4 regions of the Colwellia sp. Bg11-12 genome follow, and region 4 is predicted to be linked to each of the others. Evidence: predicted binding sites of a transcription regulator. Region 4 holds the regulator's gene; each other region holds the start of a gene.
The links. The regulator sigma-54, encoded in region 4, starts transcription at its own class of promoters, with help from an activator protein. The targets are predictions, from matches to a motif close to GTTGGCACGNNNNTNGNNT.
Positions count from the first base shown of each region.

Region 1: the regulator sigma-54 is predicted to act here: its motif matches at 4,685-4,703, upstream of H4J39_RS07440 (PEP-CTERM sorting domain-containing protein).
Region 2: the regulator sigma-54 is predicted to act here: its motif matches at 6,414-6,432, upstream of H4J39_RS11415 (flagellar hook-length control protein FliK).
Region 3: the regulator sigma-54 is predicted to act here: its motif matches at 2,476-2,494, upstream of H4J39_RS07610 (PEP-CTERM sorting domain-containing protein).

Region 1 is NZ_JACGUZ010000059.1:339,961-348,194, forward strand. It holds gene H4J39_RS07425 (chloride channel protein) at 1-869, opposite strand, end outside; gene H4J39_RS07430 (DUF6776 family protein) at 929-1,660, shown strand; gene prsT (XrtA/PEP-CTERM system TPR-repeat protein PrsT) at 1,686-4,499, opposite strand; gene H4J39_RS07440 (PEP-CTERM sorting domain-containing protein) at 4,795-5,667, shown strand; gene erpA (iron-sulfur cluster insertion protein ErpA) at 5,854-6,195, shown strand; gene H4J39_RS07450 (hypothetical protein) at 6,255-6,899, opposite strand; gene H4J39_RS07455 (M20/M25/M40 family metallo-hydrolase) at 7,106-8,234, shown strand, end outside.
Region 2 is NZ_JACGUZ010000071.1:538,393-546,626, forward strand. It holds gene H4J39_RS11380 (sigma-54 dependent transcriptional regulator) at 1-136, shown strand, start outside; gene fliE (flagellar hook-basal body complex protein FliE) at 337-702, shown strand; gene fliF (flagellar basal-body MS-ring/collar protein FliF) at 773-2,494, shown strand; gene fliG (flagellar motor switch protein FliG) at 2,487-3,536, shown strand; gene fliH (flagellar assembly protein FliH) at 3,679-4,473, shown strand; gene fliI (flagellar protein export ATPase FliI) at 4,504-5,862, shown strand; gene fliJ (flagellar export protein FliJ) at 5,941-6,387, shown strand; gene H4J39_RS11415 (flagellar hook-length control protein FliK) at 6,524-8,234, shown strand, end outside.
Region 3 is NZ_JACGUZ010000059.1:375,142-383,375, forward strand. It holds gene H4J39_RS19290 (prepilin-type N-terminal cleavage/methylation domain-containing protein) at 1-448, shown strand, start outside; gene H4J39_RS07595 (prepilin-type N-terminal cleavage/methylation domain-containing protein) at 438-1,040, shown strand; gene H4J39_RS07600 (PilW family protein) at 1,040-1,885, shown strand; gene H4J39_RS07605 (pilus assembly PilX N-terminal domain-containing protein) at 1,875-2,345, shown strand; gene H4J39_RS07610 (PEP-CTERM sorting domain-containing protein) at 2,553-3,092, shown strand; gene H4J39_RS07615 (LamG domain-containing protein) at 3,282-7,202, shown strand; gene H4J39_RS07620 (rod shape-determining protein) at 7,460-8,234, shown strand, end outside.
Region 4 is NZ_JACGUZ010000071.1:177,930-186,163, reverse strand. It holds gene kdsC (3-deoxy-manno-octulosonate-8-phosphatase KdsC) at 1-146, shown strand, start outside; gene lptC (LPS export ABC transporter periplasmic protein LptC) at 148-714, shown strand; gene lptA (lipopolysaccharide transport periplasmic protein LptA) at 695-1,237, shown strand; gene lptB (LPS export ABC transporter ATP-binding protein) at 1,234-1,965, shown strand; gene H4J39_RS09730 (RNA polymerase factor sigma-54) at 2,039-3,547, shown strand; gene hpf (ribosome hibernation-promoting factor, HPF/YfiA family) at 3,571-3,858, shown strand; gene ptsN (PTS IIA-like nitrogen regulatory protein PtsN) at 3,904-4,359, shown strand; gene rapZ (RNase adapter RapZ) at 4,390-5,244, shown strand; gene H4J39_RS09710 (HPr family phosphocarrier protein) at 5,258-5,533, shown strand; gene mgtE (magnesium transporter) at 5,651-7,009, shown strand; gene pmbA (metalloprotease PmbA) at 7,105-8,234, opposite strand, start outside.

The DNA.
Region 1 (8,234 bases), on a different contig from region 4:
AATGGCACAAAAAAACCTAACGTTCCTGTAATAAATGCCGCCAACATAATACGAGGCACTATATGTATTGAGCTTGAATATTTTATGATGAGGACTAAATACCGGTTAAAGCCATACGCTAATAAACCGAGTATTAATCCTAGTAACACAAGTGCAGGATAATGATGGAAGCTAAGGGATATTTTATCAAAATAGGCAAATTCATGTGCCGACCCCAAAATGCTTCGGGTGATCATTGAACCGATAAGAGCCGCGATCATCACCGGAATAAAAATATGTACTTTATATTCACGTAATATTACTTCCATTACAAAAATAACCGCAGCAATGGGAGTATTAAAACAAGCGGCAATTCCCGCGGCAATTCCGCAGGCACAAAGTGTGCGTATCGTGTTGAATGGGAGGTTTAGTTTATTACCAATATAACTGCTACAAGCGGCGCCTAAATGTATAGCGGGCCCCTCTTTACCGACTGAGAATCCAGAGGCTAACGCAACAACACTGCCAAAAAATTGATTAATAGTATTGCGAAATGGAATAATACCGTTAGCCACTTTTAATCGGTGTAATACAAAAGGAATACCGGTACGTAAATATTGGTAGCCCGTTAACCAAGCAAAAAATAAAATAACTAATCCGCCGACTATGGGTAAATCGAAACGACTTAACGCATCTAAACTGGTATAGTTATCTCTTTGGCTTAAATAAAAGCTTTGAATTGTCTCAATGCTAATGGTAAATAGTACAACTAGAAGTGCTGACGCAGCGCCACCTATAGCGGCTAACAAACAAAGTTGCCAGGAAGTTCTCGGTAGGGCTAAACGTTTTCTAAGTAAAGAGAGCGATATCATAATAATGAAAGGGTTCACCTTTATTGTTTTAGCCTAAAAATATTTATTAACTCGTTGGATATCATAATACTTTTCAAATGAATTGGTTAGCAAAAATAAATCTAAATACGGTTGTTGTTCGTTTAGGCGCATTCCGTTCCGCACTTTTACTTCTTCTCATTATTGCTATCTGTCTTTACAGTGGTTATCGTGTTGGGAATTTTTATCATGGCTATCAAGTTAAAACGTTAGCACAACAGCAAACGCGATTGAGTAAATTATATGAAAAAAATGTTGAGCAAAGCAGTCAAATAAATACCCTTGAAGTGGAGTTAGAAGTTGAACGTATGGCTAACCAACACTCTCAAGAGCTTTTAAAAATGATGGAGTCTGAACATTACGAAGTTAAGAAAGAACTCGCTTTTTATGAGAAAGTGATGGCACCAGAAAAAACAGTTGATGGTTTAGTCATTGATAGACTTCTGTTGCACCCAACAGCCAGCCCACATCACTTTCGTTTTCAAATAGTATTAGTACAACAGCAGTTGCGCAAACGATTTGCTAAAGGGTATGTCGACTTCACCTTGTTCGGCAGTTTAAATAATGAGCCTAGTCAATTAAAATTAAGCCAAATATCTGCGTCGACAAAGAAAGATTTATCATTTAGTTTTCAGTACTTTCAAATCGTTGAAGGTGAGTTTACACTGCCTGAAAACTTTCTCCCAGAAAAGTTAGAATTAGCGACTATTTTACCAAAAAATAAATGGCAGAAATATCAGCGATTAGATGAAAGTTTTATCTGGGGCGAACTCTTAAAAAACACGCCGTAATACGACGTGTTTTTAGCCCACTATCTTATTCCCCAGAAAGCTTTTTCATGAGCGCTATCGCATCTGATTTATTAGGAAAAGCATTTTCACTTTCTATTGCCGTTTTCAAATATTTTTTCGCTTCACCTTTACGGTTTAATTGATATAAAGCGACAGCTAAGTGATATTTTATTTCGGCATTATTAAAATCTTTAATAATGACTTGTCTGAATATAGGCAGTGCTAAATCTGCTTGTTCATTTAATGTGTAAGACCATGCAAGTGTATCCATTATCGCTACGTTATCAGGTAATTTATTATGTGCCTTTTCAGCATAAGCTAATGCTTGTGGGAACTGATTCAATTTAATAAAGACCTGTGCCGCATTATTTAATAAAATAGGCATTTCAGAAAATTCTTTAATTAAATTTTGGTACTTTTCAGCGGCACGCTGAAGTTGGTTTGTAGCGACTAGCGTGTCGGCTATAGCTATTTGAGAAGTAATATCTTGTGGATTATCGTTAGTCCAGTCAGTCAGTAAACTAAGTGCTTTTGAAAATTGCTTTTGTTGTTTATAAACACGGTACAAACCATAAACTGCTTGTCGGTTTTTACTTTTTTTCAAGGAAGCCAAAAATAATTTTTCGGCTTTATCAAGTTTTCCTAATTGGCGGTATAAGTCACCTTCTAAATTTTTCAAAAAAACAAGGTTAGTACTTCTCTCAGATATGCTTTGTAAAATATCTAAAGCAAGCTGTTCATTTTTTTGCTCTACGTAAATATCAAACAACTTTAAATATGAGTCAACGTTTTCGCTATTCCATGAAATCGAGCGTTTTAAGCTGAGAGTGGCTCCCTCAAAATCAGAACGGGACAATTGTGCATCAGCAAAAACATTATAAACATTTGATTTGTCATTGCTGTTCTTTACGGCTAATTCAAAAGTGCTAAAAGCCTGTTCATAGGCTTTATCAGCCATATATAAATTAGCGAGTGCTAAATAAACACTTCCAACTTTATTGTTTTTGTTCAAAAATTTATTTGTCAGCGTTATAGCTTCTTTTAGCTGACCAAGCATTACTTGCATCTCAATGATGTTGATTAATGCTGTTGGGTTATTGTTATCAACACTAAACGCTTTTTTGTATGCATCTAGTGCATCATTATTGTTTTTTGTTATGCGGTGTATATTGCCTAGCTCGATTAATAAAAATGCATTTGGCTCTTTTAATTCAGACACTTTTTTATTGATTTTCTCAATAGCTTTTTCAGGCTGTTGCTCAATAACATCTATTCTTGATAAATGAACAAGCGTTCTAAGATTATTTGGGTTTAAAGCTAAAGATTGTTCCAGTGACTTTTTTGCCAGAAGATGCTTGTTTAATCGACCTAAGAGGATACCTTTTCGTAAGTGTAAAACGCTATCGTCATTTTGTAATGTTAGTGCAAGGTCTAATTGTTCAAGTGCTTGTTCAAATTGATTGTTTTTCTGATAAGCCTCTGCCAATAGTACAATTAAGCTTACGTTGGTATCGAGTGATTTTGCCTGTTCAAGGTGAATAATCGCTTGTGAAAATTTCCCGGTTAGCATCTCTAAGTTTGCTAAGTCAAACAAAGCCTTTGGGTCGTCTTTATTACTATTAACAACGTCAATTAGATAATTTTCAGCAAGTTGTAGCTCACCTAGTATTGTATAAGTTTGCCCAAGTAGAGACCAGGTTTCGATATCATCGGGGTCGACTAACTTTGATTTTACCAATAATGTTTTCGCTCGAAATGGGCTATTTAATGATAGCTCGACTTGGGCCGCTAACTTTAATGCTCTTGTATCATTATTAATGATGGCAAGGTATTTTTGCAAAAACTCTTGAGCTTTAAGATTTTCTTGTTGTTGGAAACTTAGTACGCCAGCTAAATAAAGATAGACCGGATTTTGTTTCATTATCTCTTCAGGTAAACCGGTTAATACCACATTAATATGAGCGGTTGTTTCGTCTACTTCCTTTGTATTTCCTAGCGCACTGTTTGCGATTATTTTTAAATAATTAGCTTTAGGTTCATTAGGGATTTCTGTTGTAATAACATCAATGTCGTTCAAGGCAAGTTGAAAGTTGCCTAGCTCAATATATAGACTTGCTCGTGTTAGTAGCGCAGGGAAATCCTTATTGTTTAATTCGATAACCTGAGAAATAATATTCAATGACTCTAATTTATTGCCTACTTGCTGTTCTATATTAGCAAGCATTGTTAAAGCAATACTATTTGTTGGAGATACCGTTAGTACTTGGCTAAGGTAAGCTCTCGCTTGAATTATGTTTCCTTTAAGCAAGTATACTTGTGCGAGGCCTAATTGTGCTTTTATGCTATTAGGGACATGTTCTAATGCTTCTTGAAATAATATTCTTGCTTGCGCTAAATTATTCATCGCGATAAAAGCTCTTCCTTGCAATATCGCAATTTTATTTAGCTGTTTTTTTTGGGTGTCAGCAGCAATAGGGGCATTAATCACTTCTTTATATTTTTGTTGTAACAGATAAGCCTCGAGCATTAAAGGAAGTACCTTACTTTCATCGGCTTTATTATTTTGGGCTTTTTCTAACTGATTTTCAGCGGAAGCGCCATCTCCCATCGCAATATACACTTCGGCGAGTAAAACCATTGAAGGTAAATGTTTAGGATCATTTTTTAAAGCATTCTTTAAATGAATAATTGCAGCGTTCAGTTCAGAGATATAAAAGCTTGCGAGGGCGTCTTCATAAGGTTTATCTGCATTTTGCTCGGTAAAAGCTAGAGAATGTGTACTCAGCAATAAAAGCGTGCCAGTGAGTAAGGCTAAAGTCGTTTTTATTAAAGGTGTCATTTAAATATTTCTCTTATGAAAATCAATTGTTAAGGATACTCGGAGTTATTATGAATATCTAGAAGATCTTCAATTGTTTAATGGATGAAAAGAATAGTTGTCGATAATTTTTACACTTTTAGGTAATATAGTCAGTATCTATCTATCTATTGCTCTATATTGTTGAAGTTATTGGTTTTTTGCATATTGGCTTGAATTTTGAATAAGACTGAATTAGTAGATAATAAATTATACATAATCTTGTGTTTTGATTGCACATGTATTGATGCCGGTATTTAGAAGTAGGTTTAAAAATATGAAATGTTTAAAATGGATTGCAGCTGTTACATTCTCAGTGTTAAGTATTAACGCGTTTGCCACTGACGTGAGCGGTGAAAAAATTATGGATAATTACATCGGAGCAGGTCACCGCAGTGATGTTAATGGTGGCATGTCTCGTTACGATATCGATAAAATGCTTGTTTCTCGTGATGGTACAACGTTAAGTGTTGATATCTTTACGTCATTTTATGACGATATAGGTAATAATGGTATTAAACTTGGTGATTTGTTTATGGCTGCTGATGAAGACCTTAATGGTACAGCAACATCTCCTTGGAACCCAAATGGGAACCAACCAAACAAGGGTGACAGATATACTGATTCTGCTACAGATTCAAACACCGGCACTGACTGGAACTATGTTTACGACCTTAGTGGCGCACGTAAATTTACGTCAGGAACTGGCCAATTAAAGTCAGGCTTTGGCAGTAATCAGGTAGTGAGTTCATCTGATCTTCATGGTACTAGTTCTCGTGATAACCAAGCGGTAATGCTTGCTGATAGAAGCAGCGATATAGTTCATGATTCATCTTCATGGTCAGTTGATAATCGAGCAAGTTATCAACTGACACACACTTACTGGAGTAGAAGATCTAACTCGTATCAAAATTACAATGTTGACTATGGTAAAGTCAGCTTTTCTTTTGATGTGAGCGGCACAGCACTTGCTACCGCTAATCAAATTGCTTTTCGCTGGGCAATGACATGTGCTAACGACATTATTGAAGGTGTTGCTTCATTTGCTCCTCAAGGTGGTGGTTCAACGCCCGTGCCAGAACCAGAAACTATTGTATTAATGTTACTTGCTATGGCTGGTTTTACTTACCGTAGAAAAGTAAAAAATTAATTTTTCATTAATAATCTGATCAATGCGTTATATTGAAAAATATAGCGCATTTTTTTTGTTATATTTGTGAGACATTACTTTTTATTAGGGTTAGTAGACTAAACAAGTGAATACTTGACTAAATTAGTCAAGTTTAAGATAATGGCTCTGAGACAATCCCGTAAACATCTTTGTAAGTAGAGTAATATGTCAACTCCTGAATTACCGATAAAATTTTCCGATGCCGCCGCAACTAAAGTGTTGTCTTTGATAACAGAAGAAGAGAATCCGGAATTAAAATTAAGAGTGTATGTAACAGGTGGTGGCTGCTCTGGATTTTCATATGGCTTTACTTTTGACGAAAAAGTGAACGATGGTGACATGACCATCGTTAAAAAAGGCGTTACTATGGTTATTGACCCGATGAGTCTACAATACTTAGTGGATGGTGAAGTCGATTATATTGAAGGCTTAGAAGGCAGTCGATTCTTAGTAAATAACCCCAATGCATCTTCGACTTGTGGTTGTGGCTCTTCCTTCTCAATCTAATCCCATTTAGTTTTATATTAATTAAAAAACCAGTGATATCCTCTCTGGTTTTTTTGTGCCTATTTCTTTCTTTTATCTAAGAAGTCTTTTAAATCAGGCATGCTATTACATCGAACGCTCCCCCCAAGCAAATTTGATATCTCTGTTATTACGATATTAACCTTACTGTTATTACAATCTACCTGCTTTACTTTCGCTTTAGCATCGGGTTGTTGATTAAACCTTGTTATCGATGGTGCAATAGTATTTTTATGGGTTAAGTATTGATTGAAATTGTCGTTTTGCGCGTTTTCGCTTGCTTGATTATTCAAACGTTGCCGCAGCTTCCTTAGTGAAGTTTGTGAAATACTTTTACTTGAGCTCTCATTCGTTAACACTTCTTTATTATTTATCTGCTTCGGCAATATTTTAGCTGTGGTGGTGGCCTCTCTTTTTAACGGTATTTTCTTAACCGTTTGAGTTTGAGTTTTACTTTTAGCTTTATCTTTTGGTGCTTTTTTTATAAGGGTCGCAGGCACTGTCTCAAAAGCAAAGTTTGACTGCTTAGCAACAGAAGAGAAATAGAGTCTCGCTTGGATAAGTTTACCGGGATTGTTTTTTATGATTATGGGTAAAGGGGCTTGAGAAAACGGTTGCGTGAAAATAACCAGTATCATCAAATGAAAAATGGTAGAGAAAATCAGTCCTTTGCTTAATTTATTCACATATAACCTCCTTGTATATCATAAAATTATTGATGTAATATTGAGTTATAAATTTCGAAGAAGTTCAGTTTTACCTTAATAAACAGTAAATAGTTCAATAAAGATAGTTTGTTGCTTTTTTAAGGTGAAGCTATTTGCATGTCGTCGCAAGATTCTTGATACTGAATGCATTCTACGATCAATAATTACTTATAAAAGGGAATATCATGCGGAAAGTGCCTTTTCAATCAGTCATAAAAACACTTGTGTTAAGCAGTGTTTTTTTAGCTTTATCGAGCTCAGCAGCAACACTGACAAAATCAGAAAATAAAGCATTAACACAATTAAAAAATACCGCTCTCCAGTCTGATTTATCGTATCAAGTCTTGGAATCGTTAACCACAGAAGTGGGCCATCGGTTAATGGGCTCTGAGGGTGATAAGAAGTCGATCATTTGGGCGCAAAGTAAGATGAAAGCGTTAGGCTTTGATAAAGTATGGACAGAAGAAGTTACCGGAACCTTTTGGCAGCGCGGCGAAGTTCAAGCTAAAATAATTTCACCATATCCACACAAAATCGTTGCTATTGCACTGGGTGGAAGTATAGCTACCAGTGATGAAGGACTTACCGCGGAAGTAGCTCACTTTAAGACATTAGCAGATTTAGTCGCGGCACCAGACAATAGTTTGGACGGAAAAATTGCATTTGTTTCTTATCAAATGGAAGAGCATATCGACGGTAATGGCTATGGTCCAGCCGTAGGTACGCGTGTCGGTGGTGCTGTTGTAGCGGCTAAAAAAGGCGCATCGGCATTAATTATGCGCTCTGTTGGAACAGACAATAACCGGATAGCTCACACAGGTATTATGCGTTATGACGACAATGTGAATAAGATCCCCGCTGCAGCTATTTCAAACCCAGATGCAGACTTACTTGTTAACCAATTAAAACGGAACATGCCAGTCAGTTTTTATTTAAAATTAACCAGTCATACCGACCCTAAAGTGACTGCCGTTTCTGCTAATGTGATCGGTGAAATAACCGGCAGTGAATTCCCTGATGAAATCGTTTCAATTGGCGCACATCTTGATAGCTGGGATGTTGGCACGGGCGCCTTAGATGACGGTATGGGGGTTGCTATGATGTTGGCGTCTGCTTATCATATCGCACAATTACCGCAACGGCCGAAACGTACGATTCGTGTCATTCTTTTTGCTGGTGAAGAAGTGGGTTTGTTAGGGGCTAAAAAATATATGGAGCTTCATGAAAATAACATGGCAAACCATATCATTGGCGCAGAGTGGGACTTTGGTGTTGGTAAAATTTATAAAATGACGTCTGGTGTTGGTAAAAATT
Region 2 (8,234 bases), 360 kb from region 4:
TCAAATTATTCTTGATACGCTGACCGCCTGTCAAGGTAGCCGAAAAGATGTTGCTGAACGATTAGGGATCAGCCCAAGAACACTGCGTTATAAAATAGCCAGAATGCGTGATTCAGGTATTCAAATACCCGCATAAGATAACGACAACGATTAAAACCTCACTTATAAACCCAACTTTTTTATTAAAATGTTGGGTTTACTGCTATCAGTCCCTTTAAATAACCACTTCTTCCATAATTATAATACTGGCACCATGCTTGCAATATCTGGTTATATCGTTAACTAAGCCGTTATTTTCAGGGTTAGTAGCAAAAAATTGACACAGGTGAGTAGACCATGAATATCAATACCAATTCTTTATACGCACAAATGCAAAGTATGTCGCTTGGAAACTCATCAACGCAAGGTGTCTCATTTGAAAAAATGGGTAATGACCTCGCAATGGGAGATAACGCATCTCCGGCCGTCAATAAATCTACAAGTAGCTTTGGCGATATGCTTAAAGATGCTGTAAATAATGTTAATGATATTCAAAAAGATTCAGGTGCTAAGCGTACTGCTTTTGAAATGGGTGACAGGAGCGTTACCCTCGCTGACACCATGGTTGCTTCTGCAAAGGCGGGTATTGCCTTTGACGCTACCGTACAAGTACGTAATAAGTTTGTAGAAGCATACAAAGAAATAATGAATATGCCTGTTTAATGAGCCTTTGGTATTAAACAAAAATAGACCGTATTTCATAATAAAAATTAAGTGGTAGTGGAGAGAGTAAGTGGCTGATACTGATAATAATTCAATGATTGCTGCAGATGGTGGCACGGGGCTAATGGCAAGCGACGGTTCCGAAAGCATGGCTGATGAACAAAAGTCAGGCTTTGCCTCTGCAATGGGTAATGTTGATTTGTTACGCCAAATTACCTTAATTATGGCGCTGGCGATATGTTTAGCCATTGCTGTCTTTGTTATTATGTGGGCAAATCAAGCGGAATACCGATTTCTTGCTAAGCAGCCGACTGAACAACTAATCAAAACAATGGATTTTCTCGACGCAAACCAAGTGGAATACCGTCAAGAAAATAACACTATCTCAGTTCCCAGTGATCAATATCAAGACATTAAAATTTTATTAGCACGAGAAGGTTTATCAGATGAGCCCTCAGCAGGTAATGAAATTATTATGCAAGATATGGGCTTTGGTGTTAGTCAACGCCTTGAAACAGAACGTCTTAAGTTTTCTCGTGAACAACAACTCGCCCGGACCATTGAAGAATTACAAGCTATTTCTAGAGCAAAAGTATTACTGGCGATACCGCGTGAAAATATTTTTGCCAAACGCACCCGAAGTGCATCGGGTACCGTTGTTTTAACGCTACGCAAAGGGCGTTTGTTATCAGAAGAAGAAGTTGATTCTGTTGTCGATATTATTGCTTCTGCGGTTCAGGGCATGGAGCCTAACCGAGTAACCGTTACAGATCAAAATGGTCGCTTACTTAACTCAGGCTCACAAACTTCAGTCTCTTCTCGTTCACGCAAAGAATTTGAAATGGAGAAAAAAAGAGAGAATGAGTACTTAAACAAAATTGACAGTATATTAATCCCTGTTGTGGGTTTAGGAAATTACACTGCCCAAGTTAATGTCACTATGGATTTCACCTCAAGTGAAGAAATGCAGCGTCGCTATAATTCCGATTTACCTGCTCTGCGCAGTGAGATGAAAATTGAAGACAACACTATTGGTGGTTTATTAGGGGGAATCCCAGGTGCGCTGAGTAATCAACCGCCACTTGACTCAAATATTCCAGAGAACGCCAATGGTGGTGCGCAGCAAAAATCAATGCCAGGTCGTAAACATCTCGAGTCCACTAAAAATTATGAATTAGACGAAGCAATAAGCCATACTAAACAACAAGCAGGTGTTGTTCGCCGGATCAGTGTTTCTGTTGCTCTTGATTATTTGTCAGTGCCAGGAGCAGAAGGTGCGACTACAGAATCGCCAAGAAGTGTGGAAGAAATGTCAAACATTCGCCGCTTATTACAAGGCAGTATTGGCTTTAACTTACAACGTGGTGATGTTTTAGAGGTTGTTACTTTACCCTTTTCTCGTGAAATTCTTGAGCCAGCGCCAAAAGTACCTTTTTATGAAAATACCACCATCTTGAAGTTTTTCAAATTAGGTATGGGCGCATTAGTTATTATTGTACTGATATTCGTTGTTGTTAAACCTATGCTCAAACGTCTCATTAATCCAGACCAAACTCCTGACGACTACGGTGATAAATCGCTTGATAGTCATATTGATTTGGGTGATGAAACCATGGATATGCTAACATCAGACTTTGACGCCGCGGCAGTAGGGTTTGCTCCTGATGGGAGTTTACAATTACCCGACCTACATCGCGATGAAGATATATTAAAAGCTGTTCGAGCGCTTGTTGCTAACGAGCCTGAACTTTCCTCTCAAGTAGTTAAAAGTTGGTTGAACGAAGATGAGTGATGAAATGCAAGAGCTAAGCCCTGCACCTAAAGGGTTTGACGTTGACAAACTTGATGGCGCAGAGAAAGCTGCGATATTATTACTCAGTTTATCTGAAGAAGATGCCGCGCAAATATTAAAACACTTAGAACCTAAACAGGTTCAACAAGTGGGTATGGTTATGGCCGCGATGGAAGACTTCACGCAAGAGAAGATTACCGCTGTACATAAACTTTTTATTCATGAAATACAAAACTTTAGTACAATTGGCTTCCAAAGTGAAGAGTTCGTTCGTAAAGCGTTAACCGCTGCATTAGGTGAAGACAAAGCCGGCAATTTAATTGATCAAATTGTTATGGGTGGTGGCGCAAAAGGTTTAGATTCGTTGAAGTGGATGGACTCAAAACAAGTAGCGAACATTATTCGCAACGAGCATCCTCAAATTCAAACCATTGTACTTTCCTATTTAGACCCTGATCAATCTGCTGAAATTATGAGCCAGTTCGCGGAAAAAGTACGTCTTGATTTAATGATGCGTATTGCCAACCTTGAAGAAGTTCAGCCTGCAGCACTGCAAGAACTTAATGAAATTATGGAAAAACAATTTGCCGGTCAAGCGGGCGCACAAGCCGCTAAAATGGGTGGTTTGAAAGCAGCTGCCGACATCATGAACTTTCTTGATACCAATGTTGAAGGTATGTTGATGGACTCTATTCGAGAGCACGATGAAGAAATGAGCCAGCAAATACAAGACCTAATGTTTGTCTTTGAAAATCTCGCTGATGTTGACGACCGCGGTATCCAAGCAATATTGCGTGAAGTGCAGCAAGATGCGCTGATGAAAGCCATTAAAGGAGCTGATGATGCTCTGAAAGAAAAAATTATGGCCAACATGTCGAAACGTGCTGCTGAAATGCTTGCCGATGACCTTGAAGCCATGGGACCTGTTCGTATCAGTGAAGTTGAAGCCGCGCAAAAAGAAATTTTGTCTGTGGCTCGACGTTTATCTGACGCGGGAGAAATTATGCTAGGGGGGGCTGGCGGCGGTGATGAGTTCCTATAACTCAATGATGCCCCAGTTTTCAAATGACTTGTGCTAAAAATAGAGTCATCCAATAACGTTACTCATGTAAACATTTAGCGCCTGAAGCCACTTTAGGACCTCCTATATGTAGTTCGTTTGATAAAGACTGTTATAACATATTATGAAAATATTAAATAAAACCAACGCTGACATTATTAAGCCCAATCTTGAACAAGAAACCGATGTATGGTCATTGCCTAGCGTAGAATCTGAAAATAAAGTTAAAGATGAAACCACTAATGCTATGGGTAAGAAAGCTGCTTGGCGCTTCGAACCCCCTGAAGATATAGTTGAAGAGGAAATAGCGCCGCTAACAGCAGAAGATATTGAAAACATTCGTCAAGCGGCATTTGACGAAGGTTTTAGTCAAGGTAAAGAAGAAGGTTTTGCTAAAGGTCATGAGGAAGGAAAGGTGTCAGGCCACGAAGAGGGTGTGGAACTTGGGCATAAAGAAGGGGTTGAAACAGGCTTGGCAGAGGGAAAAGAAAGTATAGAAGAACAGTCCGCCGCATGGCAGTCGCTCACTGAACAGCTTCATAAGCCGTTACTCGATGTAGAAAAAAATGTCGAACAACAACTTCTTCATCTTGTTGTGCAACTTACCGAAGCTATTACCCTACAAGAAGCTAAAACAAATCCTGATATCATAATAGGCGCAATTTCTGCTGGCATAAAAGCTTTACCTAGCCAAGAAGCACAAACACAAATTTTATTGCACCCAGATGATATTAAACGTGTTGAAAAGCAATTTGGTGCGGATCATGTTCAAGAGCAAGGTTGGCGCTTACTTGCTGCACCGCAACTTGTTCCCGGTAGTTGTCAAATTGAAAACAGTACTTCCAACGTAGATTTAAGTGTTAAATCACGGATGAAAGAAGTATTGGACTCATTTTTGCAAGATGCACTACATCAGTAACTTCTTGTATAAAAGAGTCAAAATACCGCTATGGTTGATACCTCTCGCCTAAATGAAAGACTAAAAAACTGTCAAGAGTTTGTGCATCCGCATAAAGTTTCTGTCGCTGGGCGTTTAGTACGAGTTGTGGGTTTAACCTTAGAAGCGGTGGGTGTTAAAGCCGCTGTAGGAAGCCAATGTCTAGTCGAAACCGCACAGGGCGATTTAATCGCCGAGATTGTCGGATTTTCCAAAGACATCACCTTTTTAATGCCAGAACAAAGCTTACAAGGCGTTTTACCTGGCGCGCGCGTTGTGCCACTAGCAACAAAAGCTCGCTTACCTTTTTCAATGGATTTGCTTGGCCGAGTCGTTGATGGCGTAGGCAAACCCTTAGACGGTAAGGGGCCAATCAAAAACTCGGGTCATTACCAAATAAATAATAAACCTATTAACCCTTTATCGAGACGGGCAATTACCGAACCTTTAGATGTTGGTGTACGTGCTATTAATAGCTTTTTAACCGTAGGTGTAGGTCAGCGTATGGGTCTGTTCGCAGGCTCAGGTGTCGGTAAAAGTGTTTTGTTAGGGATGATGACACGTGGTACAACTGCTGATGTAATTGTGGTGGGATTAATTGGTGAACGTGGCCGAGAAGTTAAAGAATTTATCGAAGAAATTTTAGGTGAAGAAGGGCGTGCGCGTTCTGTTGTCGTTGCTGCGCCTGCAGATAATTCGCCATTAATGCGTCTAAAAGGCTGTGAAACAGCGGTACAAATTGCTGAGTATTTTCGAGATCAAGGCTTAAATGTTTTATTATTGGTCGACTCGCTGACACGTTATGCACAAGCGCAAAGAGAAATAGCACTCGCTGTGGGCGAGCCTCCAGCAACCAAAGGTTATCCGCCTTCAGTATTTTCAAAGTTACCACAACTCGTAGAACGAGCGGGTAATGGTGGTGAGGGTCAGGGATCAATAACCGCATTTTTTACGGTATTAACAGAAGGTGATGATTTACAAGACCCTATTGCAGATGCTGCTCGGGCAATCTTAGATGGGCATATTGTTTTATCTCGTGCTTTAGCTGATTCAGGCCACTATCCTGCGGTTGATATCGAAGGTTCTATTAGTCGTGTAATGCCAATGGTGACCAGTGAAGAGCATCAGCAACTCGCTCGACAATTAAAACAAGTTTATTCGCTATACCAGCAAAACAAAGATTTGATTGCTATTGGTGCTTATAGCCGTGGCAATGATCCTCGTATTGATCAGTCAATTGACTTAATGCCTGTGATAAAATTTTTCTTACAACAAAAAATGCTAGAAGTTATTCCTTATGATCAAAGTTTAACGCAACTCCAAGAAATATTTTCTGCAGCGCAAGCACACGCACAAACAGCGCAGGGATAATAAAATGTTCCAGCATCGTGTTGTTAAAGAAAGTGTAGTAACGCTTCTTGGCAATTCACTATTACAAAAGGGTAACTTATGCCATTAAAGCAACTTGATACCTTACATCGTTATGAACAAGACAAAGAAAAAAAAGCAGCGCAAGCATTGCAAACTGCTGAGTTTGAATATCAGCAGAATATTGAACGGTTAAACAGTGTTAGCGAGTATCGGCTTGAGTATATGAAACGGTTAAATGAACGTTCAATGGTCGGTATCGATAGCGCAACATTTAGCCATTTTCATGCCTTTATTGCCAAGCTAGACAACGCAGCTCAGCAAGTAGATATTGCCATAACGCAAAGTAAGGCAATAGTCGAACAGAGCAAACAACAGTGGTTTGCTCAGCGACAAAAAATTCAAGCAGTGGAATTACTTCTTGATAAAAAAAGAGACGCACTGGTCATTATTGCAAACAAACAAGAACAAAAAATGTTTGATGAAATTGCTACTCAACAATTTGTGCGACGAAAAATGCAGAGATAAAGCTATTTTAAAAGATTATGATCTTCATTGGAACAATACTTGCTTACTTATGTGTTAGAAATAAAATTAGCCATAAAAAATGCTATAACTCTTTTAAATATAGCTCAAACTTACCGTTGAAATGAAAAGGTTTACTATGCCGCAAGTTAATACATTAGCCATAGATATAGCGCCAAGTAAGGATTTTAGTTCTGTTCAGTCAGGAGCAACAGGCTCGTCAAAAAATTCAAATAAAGATTTTGCGCAAATGGTTGACCAACATTATCAAAACCAACAAAGCGGCAAAAAACAAGAAACAAGTGGCAATAAAACGAAAGTTGATGCAGAAAGTAACCCAGTAAATAAAAGCGCTCCATCGAAAGATAAAGAGTTAGGTACGGTATCTGATGAAGAAATCAATACTGAAATTGATGAGAGTGAATCAGCAGAGAAGTTGCCTAGTGATGATCAAGATATCAATGAAAGAAAAGATCAGCTAGAAAATGCTCAAAAAGAAGAGCCTGAGCAGAAAAGTGCAATAGTTGTAAATGTTAATAACGAATCGCCGACTTCTAAAAATACAGAAAGTAGTACCGAGCAACTTATGTCGTTCTTGTCGGCTTCTCAAAAAATATTATCTGATGGCGTAAAAGGTGAGAACACGGTTACGCCAATAAATAATGAAAAATTATCAACCCTAGAGAGTGCAGGTAAGCAGCAAGAAAAAACTGAATTAGAAGTACTTTTAAAGCAAGTACTTGGTGGAAACGATAAGGTAAAAACAGAAACAATTGAAGATAATTCAGTAAAATCTAACACCGATAAAAACGTAGCTGAGCAATTAAAAGTGCAGGTAGCTAGCAAAAGTGCGGCATTGATAAATAAAACTGACGCTCAAAGCCTACCCATCGTTGAAGCGGTTAAAAGTGAAAGTAAGTTAGACGTTGCTGTAGTTGAGAAAAAAGCAGGAAATGAGCAAGTTTCACCAATGAAATTGACTGATCTTAAGACCCCGCTGTCAACGCAAACTGAAACATCATTGAAAACAGAAACTGCCGTTAACAATGCTACAAAGCAGCAAATGTCAGCAAGTGATCTTGAAACCCTTGCGGTTGGTGAAGAAAATACAGCGACTGAAGATGAATTAGAAAAAAACAAAACAGCGTTTTTAGGTAGCCAAGATAAAGCGACAACCCATGATAAAACGCCACAAAGTCAAGCGCAAAATAACACCTCGGTAACGAAAGAGGGAGCCGAGACGGCATTACCTGTAACAGTTAAAAACGAAAATTTGGTGGGTGAAATTGATGCTAATAATATCAATACAGATAAAGTCGCTTTTGCTGGAGTGAGTGTTCCTGGCGAAAAACAAGCTCAAGAAAGTAACCAGAATCAAAGCCGGGTGATCAATCAAGCAACCCATAAAGTACTTGAACCACAAAACTCAAGTGCCGGCGAACAATCTCAAGAGCAGTCGTCAGAGCAACAAAACAAGAAAATGGCACAAAATTTTACTAACGCTGAAAAATTGGTCAACAATGAAGTACCAGTTAAAGAAAAACCATTTAGTGATATTTTTGATAAAAAACAAATGAATACCAGTATTGATAATGCGCTTAACAGGGATATTCTTCAAGTTAATGAAGCGACAAAATCAGCAGCTTTCACTGAAGAGATGATCACCAAACTGAGCAGTGAAAATGTTCAATCTACGGCGCAATCAGTCACGAATGCAAAGCAAGCGACTTCATTACAAAATGAAGCTTTATCGGTATACCGTAAAGATTTTGCTGGCGCGTTGAAAGATAAAGTCATGGTAATGATGAATCAGAAACTTCAACAAATTGAAATTCGCCTTGATCCTCAAG
Region 3 (8,234 bases), on a different contig from region 4:
TAGAAAATATCATCGTGGTTTTACTCTGATTGAGTTAGTCATTGTTATCATCATATTAGGTATTCTTTCGGCAACGGTAGTTCCTAAGTTTTTCACTTCAAATGGTTTTACTGAATATGCATATCGAGCCGATGTTATTGCTAAACTACGCTTAATACAAACCCGTGCTATGCAACAAGTTAATGACTCTTGCCACCAAATGATGATCAGCGCAAATAAACTCGGCAAGGTAACTTGTGACACTCCTCCAGCATATATAGAGCAAAAAGCTACTTTAGTTGTCATCGATAATAACGATAATGTTACATTTAGCCCGACAGGACTTACCTTTTCTTTTGATAGTTTGGGGCGCCCACAAGGTTGTAACCAGCCTTGTGAAATTAGCATCTCTGGTGATCAGGAGCTGAAAGTTTCTATTGAAGCTGAGGGCTATATTCATGAGCTTTGATCAACGTTTACCATTACATTCTTTTTCACCTTTACAAAAGGGTTTTACCTTAATAGAAACCATTATTGGTATTGTTGTATTATCCATCGCCTTTTCTATTTTAACGACATTAATTTATCCATTATCTAATCAAAGTGCAGAGCAAGTTCACCAAATAAGGGCGGCTGAATTAGGCCAGTCGATGATTAATGAAATTTTAGGTAAAGCGTTTGATGAAAATTCTGATATGTCGGGAGGGTACTATCGTTGTGGTGACGACATCAATAACGACGGCGAAATTAAACTTATTGATGGTGAAAATACCTGTTCAACAATCTTACAAAATGAAGAGTCTGATGATCGTGAATTCTATGACGACGTAGATGACTACCAAGGACTCGTTATTATCGAGAATTCACTTGGGGAATCAACAGGAAGTGATATTTACATAGGATATCAAGTTAATGTCACCGTTGTTAATGACGGTGACTACGACGGTAATCCAGACGGAAATTCAATTACAACCAATTTCACGGCTAAACTAATAACGGTAACGGTAACTACACCCCAAGGTTTTGATTTTGTCTTTTCTGCTTATAAGGCTAATTTCTAATGCGTATATTATCGGCTAAGGAAAAGGGGTTTACTTTAGTGGAGTTAGTTACGGTAATCGTAATTTTAGGTGTCTTGGCTGTTAGCACTACAAGTTTCATTCAGTTTGGTACGAAAAGCTATACTGATGCAGTGGATCGTGAAGAGATAACGACAACAGCACGTTTTGTTATTGAACGGTTAAATCGAGAAGTAAGAAATTCTTTACCTAATAGTGTCCGTGTTGTGAATGGTAGTGGAAAAAAATGTTTAGAATTTATACCTATTGCACAGAGTGCAATCTATCTAGATATCCCTGTATTGCCTGAACCAGCGTCAAATACGATAACATTAGTGCCTTTTACGAGTGCACTTGTTGATAATAGTTCAAGCGTTGCGGTGTATGCACTTAATGCCAATGATATATATGATAATAACAATGGTGTTATTCATGGCTTTGATTCACTCTCCCCTTTGCTAAATAGAAATGAACTTAATGACAGTTCGCCAGCAGTGGTATTAACGTTAGCTACCCCTGCTAACCCTATACATTTTAGGGCTGATTCTCCAACGAGCCGTATTTATTTTATAGAGCCAGCGGTTGCATACTGTCTTGAGAATGACGAACTTTATCGATACAAAAACTATGCAAACTCCGCTGTAGATAACACGCCCATACGCAGCAATAATGGCGTTGAAAACAATTGGAGTCTAATGGCCGAAAATCTTGGGAATACAGTACTACCCTTTAATGTTGTTGATGTAACATTAAGACGTAATGCATTAGTCTTAATTCAGTTACATTTCTTTATAAACCTAGAAAATATTATTTTTAGTCATGAAATACAGGTGCCTAATGTTCCATAATAAGCAGGTAATAAGATCAAAGTCATTTTACCAATTACATAGCCCTAATAAACATCAAGGTAGTTCATTAGTCATCGCTATATTTATTATTGTTGTTTTGTCACTTCTGGGAGCGGCTTTAGTTAAAATGATGGCATCGAGCCAGAAAAATGTTGCGTTCGAAGTGTTAGGAACCCGTGCGTATACAGCTGCACAAACTGGAGTTCAGTGGCAATTAGCACAATTATTTCCTGTTGGTTTAGGTACTAGCCCGACAAAAAAATGTAGTGATGTAGGTCATGCCCCCCCTATAATTAATAATACGTCAGGTTTAAAAGGATGCGCTATAATAAGCCCCATCGGGTGTAGTGACTTTCTTCACGATGGTGTTCGTTATTATACAGTTACAAGTATTGGTTCGTGCGATATTGACGGAGAAGTTACTTCGAGAATAATTGAGGTAGAAGCAAGGAGTTTGTAAATCTTTACTTAAATACCCCTTAATCTTATAGACTGTATGTTACTAAATTTAGTGTTAGTTTTTTTTACAGTTATACTTTAAAATAAATACCAGCGCACTCCATTTCGTTGTTTATATTGACTAATTTATTATTGGTACGGTAAGTGCATCTAATATATTATCTGGCGAACCGTACCATTGTTGTTTTTCATTAATTGAGGTTTTATAATGATCAAATATACGTTTAAGTTAATATTAATGTTTTCCCTGCTTTTCTCTAGCGCATCTTTTGCTGGCTACATTACCACTGATCTTACCGATGATACGTACATCACTTATAAAGGTTACGATTGGACTTGGGCAGCACCTGTTAGCGTAACAAATCTTTCTGGTATAGATCCAACCACTGATGTAGACGTAGATAATGTGTTTGAAGACCCTACAGTACACACTGGCTGGATGGCAATTATTGATAATGAAATCAAACAATTATTTGCTGAACTGACCTTGAGTCACTTTCAACGCAATGGCGAAATAATTCAATCAGTAGCATATTGGAATTCACATTTTGTGCATGTTGATATCGCTGATTTTAACATCAAAGTAGGTGTTAAAGGTGCTGACGGCTATATTTATGAAGAGAACGATACTTTCTACGTACGTAATATTGCTGACAGACCTACAGCTCAAGTGCCAGAACCATCTACCCTTATGATTTTTGCTATCGCACTAATTGCTTTATCTCTGAGAAAGCGCGCTATTCAATAACGCTGATGTTAAGTAAATAAAATTCAAAACAGCCTCGCCATTGCGGGGCTTTTTATTGCTTATTAAACAACTTAGCGGTACATTTGTTTGATGATTATAGTTAATGTGGTTAACAGATTGAGTATCTCTAATCATACTCGTTGTTAAATGGCATTTTGCTATTTTTTTCAAAGTAGGTTCTATCAATATATGAAACGTATCGTATTATTCGTACTTATGTCTATTTCGTTTGTGGTGAGCGCCGCAACAACCACGAACTATGACTTTTCTGTACGAGATCCTGGTTCAAATATTTTTGCATATAAAGGAACTTATAGCGGCCGAAATCCACCTCCTGCAAATAATTCATCACCCTCCGTGGCTTTTTCTCCTTCAGACTATGCAAATATTGAGAGTAACAACAATACATATCATAGACTTATAAATTACACTCGAGATTTATATCCCGCTACACGCTATGTTGTAGCGCTAGATGAAGTTGCAGATACGATCACTGAATTAAATTTCTTCTGGAATGGTTATGGCGTAAATAGTAAAAATAATCAAACAGATGGCGTAGTTATTTACATTTGGAACAATAATAACAACAGATACGATTATCTCATGCACACAGTATCAGGTGGGATAGTCGAATTAGACCGAAGTTTAACATCAAATCTTACCGACTATATTGATAGCAATAATCAAGTTACCCTTTATGTTGTTTCTCAAGATGAAGCATCCAATAATCAGACTAATGAGATAGGAACGGACTATTTTCGCCTATCAGTGACTGCTAGTAGTGTAGCAACACTTATTGCCGAATATCGTTTTGATGAATGTCTTTACGAAGGCCGAGCATTTGAAGTTATTGATCAAACGGGTAACTTCTCTGCTGAAAGTTTTTCTAACCTTGATACATCAATTGACGCCCAAATTGAGCGTGCAGCTAACATTTCTGATGCCGCGCATCATATAGAAACTTCAATTCCTATTAGTGGCAACTTTAGTGTCGCTACTTGGTTTAATAAACCGACGGCCCGCTCGGGTAATCGTTATATGGTTTTAGGTGCAATGGCTAACGGTGGCGGTGATTTACTTTACTTAGACAGAGATAATAACTACCAGTGGGGCGTTTATGACGGGTCTCGTTCATCAAGTGGAAACTTTAGGTTTGGCAATTTAAGCAGTGGCTGGCATCATATGGTTTTAGTCTATGGTACTAATACCACGACACTCTTTATCGATGGCGAGGCCAAGGGCAGTATTGGCTTGAGGCCTTCAGGAACGCTGAAATATATTGGTACTTCGTATGATGAGGTCAATAGTCTTTCACCTCAAGGGTTCCGAACTGCACTTGATGAGTTTAAGGTTTATGATCAAGCGCTAACAAATACTGAAATCAACACGATTTATTCGAATGAACTTGCTAGAAATAATGCTGATGGTACCGGGCGAATTGCAGTACATTGCCCAGTACTTATTGCACAATTTTCTATGGACGAAGTCTCTTGGAATAGTAACCCTGGGCAGGTCGTTGACGAAACAGGTAATTTTAGTGCTAGTGCTATTAATGGAACAACAACCGAGGGGTCTTCACCTGCGTTAACAGGTAACCCGGGTACTTGTCGTTATGGTTTATTTGATGGCAGAGATGACTATATTCAAATTAATGATGATAACCGACTAGATTTAGAAACTGAGTTGAGTATTAGTGTTTGGATTAACCCCAAAACAATGCCAAGTTCTGGTTTAAAAACAATTATTTCTAAAGATGAGAACTACGAGTTTCATTTACAGCCTTCAGGCGAAATTTTTTGGTGGTGGCAAACACATTCATTTGCTACTAGTGGCGCAGGCATTACTGCCGGCAATTGGTTCCATATAGCAATAACGTATAAAAGTGGTCAGCAAGTTATTTACGTTAACGGTATTGAAAAAGGAACTCGAACCTTTACAGGGAACTTAACGCTCAACAACGACCCTTTACAGATAGGACAAGACCAAGGTTCTTCTGGTCGATTTTTCGAAGGTTACATTGATGAAGTGCATATATACGATGGTGCGCTGACGGCTACAGAAATAAATGAGCTTTATGCCAAGCGACAGGTCTGTGAAACTATTCATCATTTTGAAATCATTCATGATGGTCAAGGGTTAACGTGTCTTAGCGAACCTTTAACCCTAAAAGCATGTGCCGATGAAGCTTGTACTGCAACAATTGATACGCCAACCGAGGTACAAATATTTGCTGGTGGCGAGCTAAAGCAAACCGTTACGGTTATAGGTGAAACAAGTACTAGCTTCAATCACTTAGTGGAAGAAACCATCACCTTAAGCGCAGATCAAAACTATACTTGTAAAAACGGCCGGTCAACCAGTTGTGATATAAGTTTTGCTAATGCTGGATTCGTACTCGACATAAATTCTGGTGCAGACGCTTTATCTTGTGACAGTGTAAACTTTGCAATTAAAGCTGTGAAACTAAGTGATTCTGGTGAGAGTTGCGCACCAGCCTTTACCGGTAGTCAAAATTTAGAGTTTAGTTTTAATTACTCAAATCCGCTTATTGGTGGAAAACAACCCGTACTTGATGGAACTGCCATGGCAAGTGCAGGAGAAAGCCAAACCCGTGCGATTCTTTTTGACGAAAACGGTGAAGCTTCTCTACCAATTGCATATGATGATGCAGGCACGTTGAGTTTTAGTGTCAGTGAAAAAATATCATCAGGCGTTTCTAGCACAACTGTTAATAAAGATTTTTACCCCTCAAGACTTGTTTTAACCGCTAAAAAAACAGAGGGGGCATTGTTAAACAATACGACTGCTTCGGATGAACCCAAACAAGTTGCTGGCGATGACTTTTATCTGAATTTTATTGGGCAATGTAGTAACAATACTGAAACACCTAATTATCAACCTCAAGAAGCAAATGATTTAGCGTTAGCAGTGAAACATATTGCTCCCTCTTCACTTTCCTCAGCATTGGGTAAATTAACCGTAGGTGATACGAGCATGACGGCTTCAAACTCAGCAAACCCTGATTGGGAAACTATCAACGCTACGGATAAACAACTGGTAACCAATTACGACGAAGTTGGCATAATCAGTGTAAATATAAAAGATAATGACTATTTAGGTAATGTTATCAACGCTACGGGGTTTTTGGATATTGGTCGCTTTACGCCAAGTTACTTTGACATAACAGTGACCAACAATTCATTTGAAAATATCTGTATGTCAGACGATACACCTTTTACTTATGTCGGACAGCCTTTTAAGTATTCAACTGCACCTATAATAACGATTACAGCAAAGAATGCTGCAGGATTTATTACAAAAAACTATACCGATACTTCATTTCAAAAATTAGTACCTGCTGATGTTATCCTCACATTTGCTACCACTGATTCAGCAAAAAATGAGGCCGATAAAAATGGGGCTGATCTTGCGACTAAAATGATTATTGAACCTACAACTTCACCTGGCAGTTTAGGTGAACTTAGCAAAGGTGTTTTGGATTATACCTTCTCAACGTTCGACACATTTACTTTTACTAAGGGTCCTTATTCACAAGTAACTGAGTTTATGGTTAATTACAATATTTTGATTGATCGTATTAGCGACTCTGACGGTGTTGGTATTAATGTCTTAACTCCACCTCTAATGGTTCAGCCAACTGGGGGTTTTCAGCGTTTTGGTCGCCTTGTGCTTAGTAATAGTTTTGGCCCTGAAATATCATCAATAGATCAATATTTTGACGTAGAGTACCTTAATATATCAGGGAAGTTTGAACGTAATAAAGACGATAATTGCACACTAATTACGGCAGATGAAGATAATTGGTCTTTCACTGACCCAACAGGTGAGATAGCCATTAGTGATATTTCAATTAGTGGTACAGGGGGAAGTTTTAAAGCGGGTAACTTCCAAAATATTTCTCTTCTTAGTGAAAATAAGCAAGGGACTATTGATATTAAGTATACCGCACCTAGTTGGTTACAGTTTGATTGGCTAAATGCCGATAATAATTTTGATGATCCATATAATCAAAACCCATCAGCAACAGCTACTTTTGGGGTCTATCGCGGCAACGATCGTATTATATCGTGGCGAGAAATAGGTAATTAGCTAGCAATTCTGTTACTTTTGTCTCTTTTAATAAATAAAACCTAAAAAACATCTATTTAAAGGTGTTTTTTTTACAAACATACAACACATTCCCTAAAGTCTGGGGTATGATTAAGTGTTATTACTTTTAATTAAATACTGAACATTCTTACTTGTTATTTTTAATACTAATTTATTGATTAAATTAATATGTGGTAGAATTTTAGTCGTTTTGGCAATTTAGTGCCTTAGCACCATTTGTAGGATATTTTGACCTTATGTTTAAAAAATTACGCGGCATGTTTTCTAATGATTTATCAATAGATTTAGGAACGGCGAACACTCTTATTTATGTAAAAGACCAAGGTATTGTTTTAAATGAACCTTCGGTAGTTGCTATTCGTCAAGACCGCTCTGGTGGTTCAAAAAGTGTAGCTGCAGTCGGTTCTGCTGCAAAACAAATGCTCGGAAGAACGCCGGGCAATATTGAAGCTATTCGCCCAATGAAAGATGGTGTTATTGCTAACTTTTTTGTTACTGAAAAAATGCTTCAGTATTTTATTAAGCAAGTGCACAGTAATAACTTTTTACGCCCAAGCCCTCGTGTACTCGTTTGTGTGCCTTGTGGTTCAACTCAAGTTGAGCGTCGTGCCATTCGTGAATCAGCCCTCGGTGCTGGCGCACGTGAAGTTTATTTAATTGACGAACCTATGGCTGCCGCTATTGGTGCAGGTATGCCTGTTTCAGAAGCTACTGGCTCTATGGTGGTCGATATTGGCGGCGGTACGACAGAAGTCGGTATTATTTCATTGAATGGTGTGGTGTATTCTTCATCGGTTCGCATCGGTGGTGACAAATTTGACGATGCCATTATCAATTATGTACGTCGTAACTTTGGCAGCTTAATTGGTGAAGCAACGGCAGAGCGTATCAAGCATGAAATAGGCTCAGCTTATCCAGGTGAAGAAGTCTTAGAAATTGAAGTACGTGGTCGTAACTTAGCCGAAGGTGTTCCGCGTAGTTTTACCTTAAATAGCAATGAAATATTGGAAG
Region 4 (8,234 bases):
CCGTACAAGATGCTCATCCAAGAATTTTATCAATAGCGAATTACACAACCTTTAATCGTGGCGGTTTTGGCGCCGTTAGAGAAATCTGCGACTTAATCATGCTTAGCCAAAACACTTTAGCAAATGCTAGTGGCGCGAGTATATGATATGAATAGACTCTATAGTTTAACGTTAGTATTTTTTATTTTAGCGGGCGCTATTTATGGGGTTATTGAATGGAGAAATGCCTCAATACCGCAGTTACAAGCGATTGACAAAACACTTACGCCTGATTTTATTGCTGAGAATTTACACAGTAATGTCTACAAGAATGAAGGAAGTTTAGCTTATGTTGTTGATGCACAGCGTATGGAACATTATCCTGAGCTAAACATTACCAATTTTGAGTTTCCTCAATACACCCTTCATCCAAAAAATGATGCCCCCACATGGAAAGTATCTGCAAATGAAGGCATATTATATAACAACAACCGAGTGAAGTTAGAGAAGCATGTGCGCTTGGTAGCAACCGATCCAAATAGCTTATTACAAGAAGTTCAAGGAAAATACTTTGAACTTGATTTAAAAACTAACATCATAAGTTCAGAACAAGAAATTAAAATTATTGGTAAAGGATTTACCATCGATGGTAAAGGTTTAATTGTCGACTTAAACACCAGCCAAATGACACTAACTAAACATGTGAAATCCATTTATGAAATTGTTAAAAAATAGCCTATTGTGCTTATTGTTTTCAAGCACCCTTTTTTCATCAGCTTTCGCTGAAAAATTTGATATCAAACAAAAAATTGAAATAAACGCTTCAAGACAAGCCGTTGATCTTAAAAATAAAATATTTAGCTATATCGATAACGTTGTGATCACTCAAGGCACATTGACCATACGTGCTGACTTGGTTCAAGTGCTAACTCAATCGGGTAGCGAAGAAAAAACTTATATTGCAAAAGGAAAGCCAGCAACGTTTGAACAAACACTAGCCGATGGTACCCCGCTTAGTTTACAAGCAGATGAAATAAGATATGAGCCCGGTAATAATCTAGTGATCATTTCAGGTAATGCTTTATTGCAACAAGAAGGCAGTGAAGTCAGTGGTAATAGAATTACTTACAATATTGATACTCAATATGTTAATGCTGAAAGTAAAACGAACGAGCGTACAAAAACAATTTTTCAGCCTAAAGAAAAAGTACAAGCGAAAAAAACTGACACAAAGACTCTGGAAAAAGGTAACTTATGAGTACGAGCACGCTAATGGCGAAAGGGCTTGCCAAGGCTTATAAAGGCAGAAAAGTTGTTAAGAATGTCAGTATGCAAGTCTCGGCAGGACAAATAGTGGGTTTACTCGGCCCTAATGGTGCAGGAAAAACCACCTCTTTTTATATGATTGTTGGTTTGGTTGAAAGCGATAGTGGCGATATTATTCTTAATGATGAAAACCTTACGTTAGCGCCTATGCATGAACGCGCGAGAAAAGGGATCGGGTACTTGCCACAAGAAGCCTCTATCTTTCGAAAACTCAGTGTTTACGATAATATTATGGCCATTTTGCAAACACGAAAAGAATTATCTGATGCAGAACGTGAAGAAAAGCTAGAACATTTAGTTGAAGAATTTAACATAGGTCATATTAAAGATAATTTAGGTATGAGCTTATCAGGTGGTGAACGTCGCCGAGTGGAAATTGCTCGAGCTTTAGCGGCAGAGCCTAAGTTTATTTTATTAGATGAGCCTTTTGCGGGTGTTGACCCAATTTCAGTAGGTGATATCAAAAAAATTATTCTACACTTAAAAGAACGTGGTATTGGTGTCTTGATCACCGACCATAATGTAAGAGAAACCCTCGATGTATGTGAACATGCTTATATCGTTAGCCATGGTGAACTTATTGCAGAAGGTAATGCAGATCAAATTCTTGCAAATCAACATGTAAGAGATGTATACCTTGGTGAACAATTCACGCTATAGTAGCTAATAAGTTAATAATATCTTCGTATGTCGAAAATATTCAATTAAAAATAATAGGAAGTTAATGACCTAAATGCGCCCTACTCTACAACTCCGCATAGGACAACAATTAACCATGACGCCTCAATTGCAGCAAGCAATCAAATTGCTGCAACTGTCAACGTTAGAGCTTCAGCAAGAAATTCAAGAGGCCTTAGAAAATAATCCATTATTAGAAATGGATGAATCATCAAACAATGCTGAAGATAAAAGTACTGACAACCTTGAAGAAGCTCACACAGCTGGTACAGGTGATGTTAAAGAGAAAGCCGTTTCTGATGGCAGCGAAGACTCCACACCCACCATCGATGAAATCACCACCACTGAAGCAATGGATAAAAATGATATCCCTGAAGAATTAAACATGGATACTACCTGGGATGACAACTACACCGCAGGTGCGGCGAGTTCTAGTTCAGGACCCGCTTCAGAAGATTATACTTACCAAGGCGAAACTCAAGATTCCATTCAAGATCACTTACGCTGGCAAATGGAATTAAGCCCTTTCACCGAAACCGATCGTGCTATAGCTACCGCAATCATCGATGCCGTTGACGATGCTGGCTACTTAACCGTTTCCAGTGAAGATATTCTAGAAAGTGTTGCCATTGAAGGTGTTGAACTTGATGAAATAGAGGTGGTACTAAAACGTATTAACCTCTTTGACCCTGTTGGCGTTGCTGCACGTTCTATTTCAGAATGTTTAATTATTCAACTTAACCAATTTGACCCCGCTACGCCGTGGTTAGAAGAAAGTAAGTTGGTTTTACGTGACCATATCAATCTGCTGGGTAGCCGAGACTATCGTACGTTAATGCGTAAAACTCGACTCAAAGAAGAACAACTTCGCGAAGTCGTCCGCCTTATTCAATCACTTGATCCTAGACCTGGCGACAGTGTTATCAAAAGTGATGATCAATACGTTATTCCTGATGTTTCTGTTGAAAAGAAAAATGGTCGTTGGGTTGTTGAACTAAATCCTGATACAGCACCAAAGCTGTCTGTAAATCAGCAATATGCTTCGATGTCTCGCTCGATGAAGTCAACGGCAGACACACAGTTTATTCGCTCAAATTTACAAGAAGCTAAATGGTTTATTAAAAGTTTAGAAAGTCGTAACGATACCTTATTGAAAGTATCGAACTGTATTGTTCAACGACAAATTGGTTTTTTCGAACATGGTAATGAAGCCATGCGTCCTATGGTTTTAAATGATATTGCCGAAGCTGTCGATATGCATGAATCAACCATTTCTCGGGTAACGACACAAAAGTATATGCATACGCCACGGGGAATTTTTGAACTGAAATTTTTCTTTTCAAGTCATGTAGGGACAGAAAGTGGTGGCGAATGTTCATCAACCGCTATTCGTGCATTAATCAAAAAATTTGTCGCGGCTGAAATACCCGCAAAACCATTAAGTGATAGTAAAATGGCTGATTTATTAGCCACTCAAGGAATAAATGTTGCTCGGCGTACCATTGCAAAATATCGCGAGTCACTTTCTATTCCTCCTTCTAACCAACGAAAAAGTTTACTTTAACGAAAAGATGAGGAATTAAGCTTATGCAAATTAACCTTTCTGGTCACCATGTTGAAATTACCGAAGCTTTACGAGAAAATGTCAATGTAAAAATGGCAAAGTTGACCCGACATTTTGACCATATCAATAATGTTCATGTTGTTCTCACCGTTGAAAAATCAAACCAAATTGCAGAAGCGACGGTTCATGTTAGTGGCACTGATTTACATGCCAAAGCTGAAAACCAAGATATGTACGCCTCTATTGATAGTCTTGTTGTTAAACTTGATCGGCAAATATTAAAATACAAAGGCAAAACGAATCAGCATTAATGCTGTTTTTCACCTTTTCTCTAATCAAAAAATGTAAGTAGTGTAATGAAGTTGCAAGATATCCTAACCCTTGACTGCACACTCTGTGCCGTTAAGGGCACTAGCAAAAAAAAACTCCTTGAAATAATTAGCGCCACTGCGGCAAAAAAAATTGATAACCTTGATACGCATCAGCTATTTGAAAGTTTAATGGCGCGTGAAAAAGTAGGTTCTACTGGCATAGGTAATGGTATAGCTATTCCGCATGGGCGTTTGTCAAATACCTCACAAGTCATTGCCGTTTTACTGACCAGTGAACAAGCGGTGGCATTTGACTCTATAGATAATCGCGGGGTGGATATTATTATTGCGCTGTTTGTGCCCGAAGAGAACTGCCAACAACATTTAGAAACGCTACAAAGTATTGCACAAGTATTTAGTACCAAACAAATCGCAAAACAAGTAAGAAAGTGTCAAAATTCGCAAGAGCTTTTTAATTTAATAAAGCAAGCTGCACGTTAATAAATACAATAAAAAGTCAGGAAAATTTAAATGAAACTCATGATAGTCAGTGGTCGCTCAGGGTCAGGTAAAAGTGTTGCATTACGTGTGCTCGAAGATTTAGGCTACTATTGCGTAGATAATATTCCTGTTAACTTGTTGCCTGCATTAGCCCATACCGTCATCAATGATTATGACAAAGTAGCGGTTAGTCTAGATGTCCGTAATTTGCCCAATGACCCTAATGACGTTTCAGAAATATTAGATTATCTGCCTAAAACAGTAAAACTCGATATACTTTATTTAGACGCCGATGACTCTGATCTTATTCGCCGTTTTAGTGAAACGCGTCGTTTACATCCGTTAATAAAACAAAATATTCCACTCGATCAAGCGATTTCTTTAGAGAAAAAACTGCTTGAACCTATTTCTACACGTGCGGGGTTGTATATAAATACCAGCCAGTTATCACCTCATCAGTTATCTGACTTGGTGCGTGAGCGAATTTTGGGTAAAACGTCTGCATCAATGGTTGTCGTATTTGAATCTTTTGGCTTTAAGCATGGTGTACCTCAAGATGCAGACTATGTATTTGATGCCCGCTTTCTCCCCAACCCTTTTTGGGAAAAAGATTTAAAAGGTTTTACTGGCTTAGACCAACCTGTTCGAGACTTCCTTGCTAGCCAACCGATAGTCACCAAATTTATCTGGCAAATTAACAGCTTTATGATGACGTGGTTGCCCCACTTAGAAAGAAATAACCGTAGCTATATTACTATCGCTATTGGTTGTACGGGTGGAAAACACCGTTCGGTTTATATTGCGGAACTATTAGCGAACAATCTACGTAAAGAGCGCGAAGATGTTCAATCTCATCATCGCGATATTAAAATACAAAGTACCTAAGAATAATCATCGCATGCCAAAATATAATAAATCATTAACCATTAGCAATAAGTTGGGCTTACATGCACGTGCTGCCACTAAACTCGCCCAGTTAAGTCAAAAGCTTAATGCTAATGTAACGGTTTGCTTAGACGGCAAAGAAGCTGATGCCAGTAGTATTATGGGCTTAATGTTACTGGCGGGTGGTTATGGAAAAACCGTTGAAATAATCACCCAAGGAGAAGATGCTCAGCAAGCCCTCTTTGATGTTTGTCAGTTATTTTCTGATAAGTTTGATGAAGATGAATAAGAAAAATACTGAATAAAAAATAAAGTTAAGTTATCATTCATTACAACACCTTAGCCAGCATACCCTGACTAAGATGATAAATATAATTTTCGTATTACTGCGGCACAGGAAAACTTTATGCCGGAAATTTCAGAGCAACAACAAAATCATCAACGCCTGCAACAAGTCAATAAAGCACTTGGTAGCGGTATGTTTGTGCACGTTCGAAAATTACTACAGAATATGCCAGCTTATGATATTGCTTTAATATTAGAGTCATCTCACCCTAAAAGTCGTGCCGTTTTATGGCAACTCATTGACGTAGATAACCACGGTGAAGTCCTTGAAGAACTCAACGAAGAAGTTCGCAAAGGTATTTTAAAAACCATTCGCCCTGAAAAATTAGCAGAAGTTGCTGAAGGGATGGATGTCGATGATTTAGCTGAGGTTTTACGTACTTTACCTGATAGTGTTTATCAAGAAGTATTAAGTGCTATGGACTCGCAAGACCGAGGTCGTGTAGAAGCCGCTTTATCATTCGAGGAAGATACCGCAGGCGGTATCATGAATACCGATACCATAACAATTCGCCCTGATGTGACTGTTGATGTGGTATTACGTTATTTACGTTTACGCGGTGACTTACCAGAAGCTACCGATTCGTTTTATGTGGTTGATGATAACAATCATTTTATTGGCGCCGTTTCTTTAGCCGCGATAATTACCGCTAAACCTGAAATTATAATTTCAACGTTAATTAATAAAGATATTGAAGCCATTCAAGCCCACTTATCTGATAGTGACGTTGCACAGATTTTTGAAAAATTTGATTGGTTTTCTGCGCCTGTCATTGATGATAAAGGCCGATTACTTGGACGTATCACTATTGATGATGTTATTGATATTATTCGTGAAGATGCTGAGCACTCTATGATGAGTATGGCCGGTTTAGATGATGAAGCTGATACCTTTGCTCCAGTATTAAAAAGTACCCAACAACGCTCTATTTGGCTGGGAGTTAACCTTATAACCGCGTTATTAGCGGTTGCTGTATCAAGTATGTTCGAAGGTGTTTTAAGCCAACTGGCGATTTTAGCCATTTTAAATTCTTTAGTACCCAGCATGGGCGGTGTTGCTGGTAACCAAACATTAACACTGGTTATTCGCGCAATTGCCTTAGGTCATGTTGGAGACTCGAATGCCAGAATATTACTGCAAAAAGAACTGGCTGTTGGTTTTCTTAATGGCATTATTTGGGCAGTATTAATTGCCGGTGTCGTGGCTATTTGGCAACAAAATTTAATGCTTGGTGGTGTAATAGCTTTTGCGATGTTGATGAATTTAACCGCTGCGGGAGTTGCGGGAGTTGCCATTCCTCTGTTTTTAAAACGGATGAACATTGACCCAGCATTAGCTGGCAGTGTGATATTGACAACTATTACTGATGTCGTGGGGATATTTGCTTTCTTAGGAACAGCAACGTTATTACTGACTTAACACTTACCTAAATATTGATGTATTGAGATCTTGCACTTCCTCAAGATCTCATCAATGCTTAGTTTTTATCTTATATTTAAGATGACAATTACTACTTAATTTCCAGCAACCTGCATCTCTTCAATGAGCAATGAACCCGTTAAAATACTGCCTCGTAAATCGACATCACTTCCAACAGCGACTAGGCCTTTAAAAATATCAGATAAATTACCCGCAATGGTAACTTCTGATACCGGGTAAGCAATTTCTCCGTTCTCAACCCAGAAACCGGCAGCGCCTCGTGAGTAGTCTCCATTAACCACATTAACGCCTTGTCCCATTAATTCAGTGACCAAAAATCCGGTACCGAGCTTTTTCAACATAGCATCAAAGTCACCACCATTGGCAGAGCCTTTGGCATTAATTTGCCAATTATGAATACCGCCGGCATGGCCAGTAGATTTAAGTCCTAATTTACGTGCTGAATAACTGGTTAATAGATAGGTTTCTAAACAACCATCAACAATAATTTCACGGTCAACAGTTTTAATTCCTTCACTGTCGAAGGCACTACTCGCTAGCCCTTTTAAAATATGAGGGCGTTCGCTGATATTTAAAAAGTCAGGAAAAACTTGTTTACCAATTGAGTCCATTAGAAATGATGATTTACGGTATAAATTACCACCGCTTATCGCCGCAATAAAATGTCCAAAGATTGAATTGGCAATATCGGCACGAAACATTACCGGCACTTTTCCTGTGGATAGTTTCTGCGCATTTAATCTCGATAGCGCTTCTTTTGATGCTTGCACACCAATATCAATACCATTGTCCATTAAATCAAAATCACGATTAACGGTATAAGCGTAATCGCGCTGCATATCATCGCCCTCAGAGGCGATCATTACACAACTTAAACTATGGCGAGAGCTTGGATAACCAACAATTTGTCCGTTGGTATTACCATAGACTTTATAGCCTTCAAAACTATCCAGAGATGCCCCGTCTGAATTAGTAATGCGAGGATCAAATGCTAACGCACTGTCTTCACATTCTTTGGCTAATTGAATCGCTTGGTCTGTTGATAATACTTTTGGATGATACAAGTCTAAATCTGCAGGCGACATTTCGAGCATATTCTTATCAGCTAAGCCTGAACAGTCGTCAACAGAAGTATATTTAGCGATATTAACCGCCGCTTGTACCGTTTGCTTTAACGCAGCTTCAGATAAATCAGCGGTTGAAG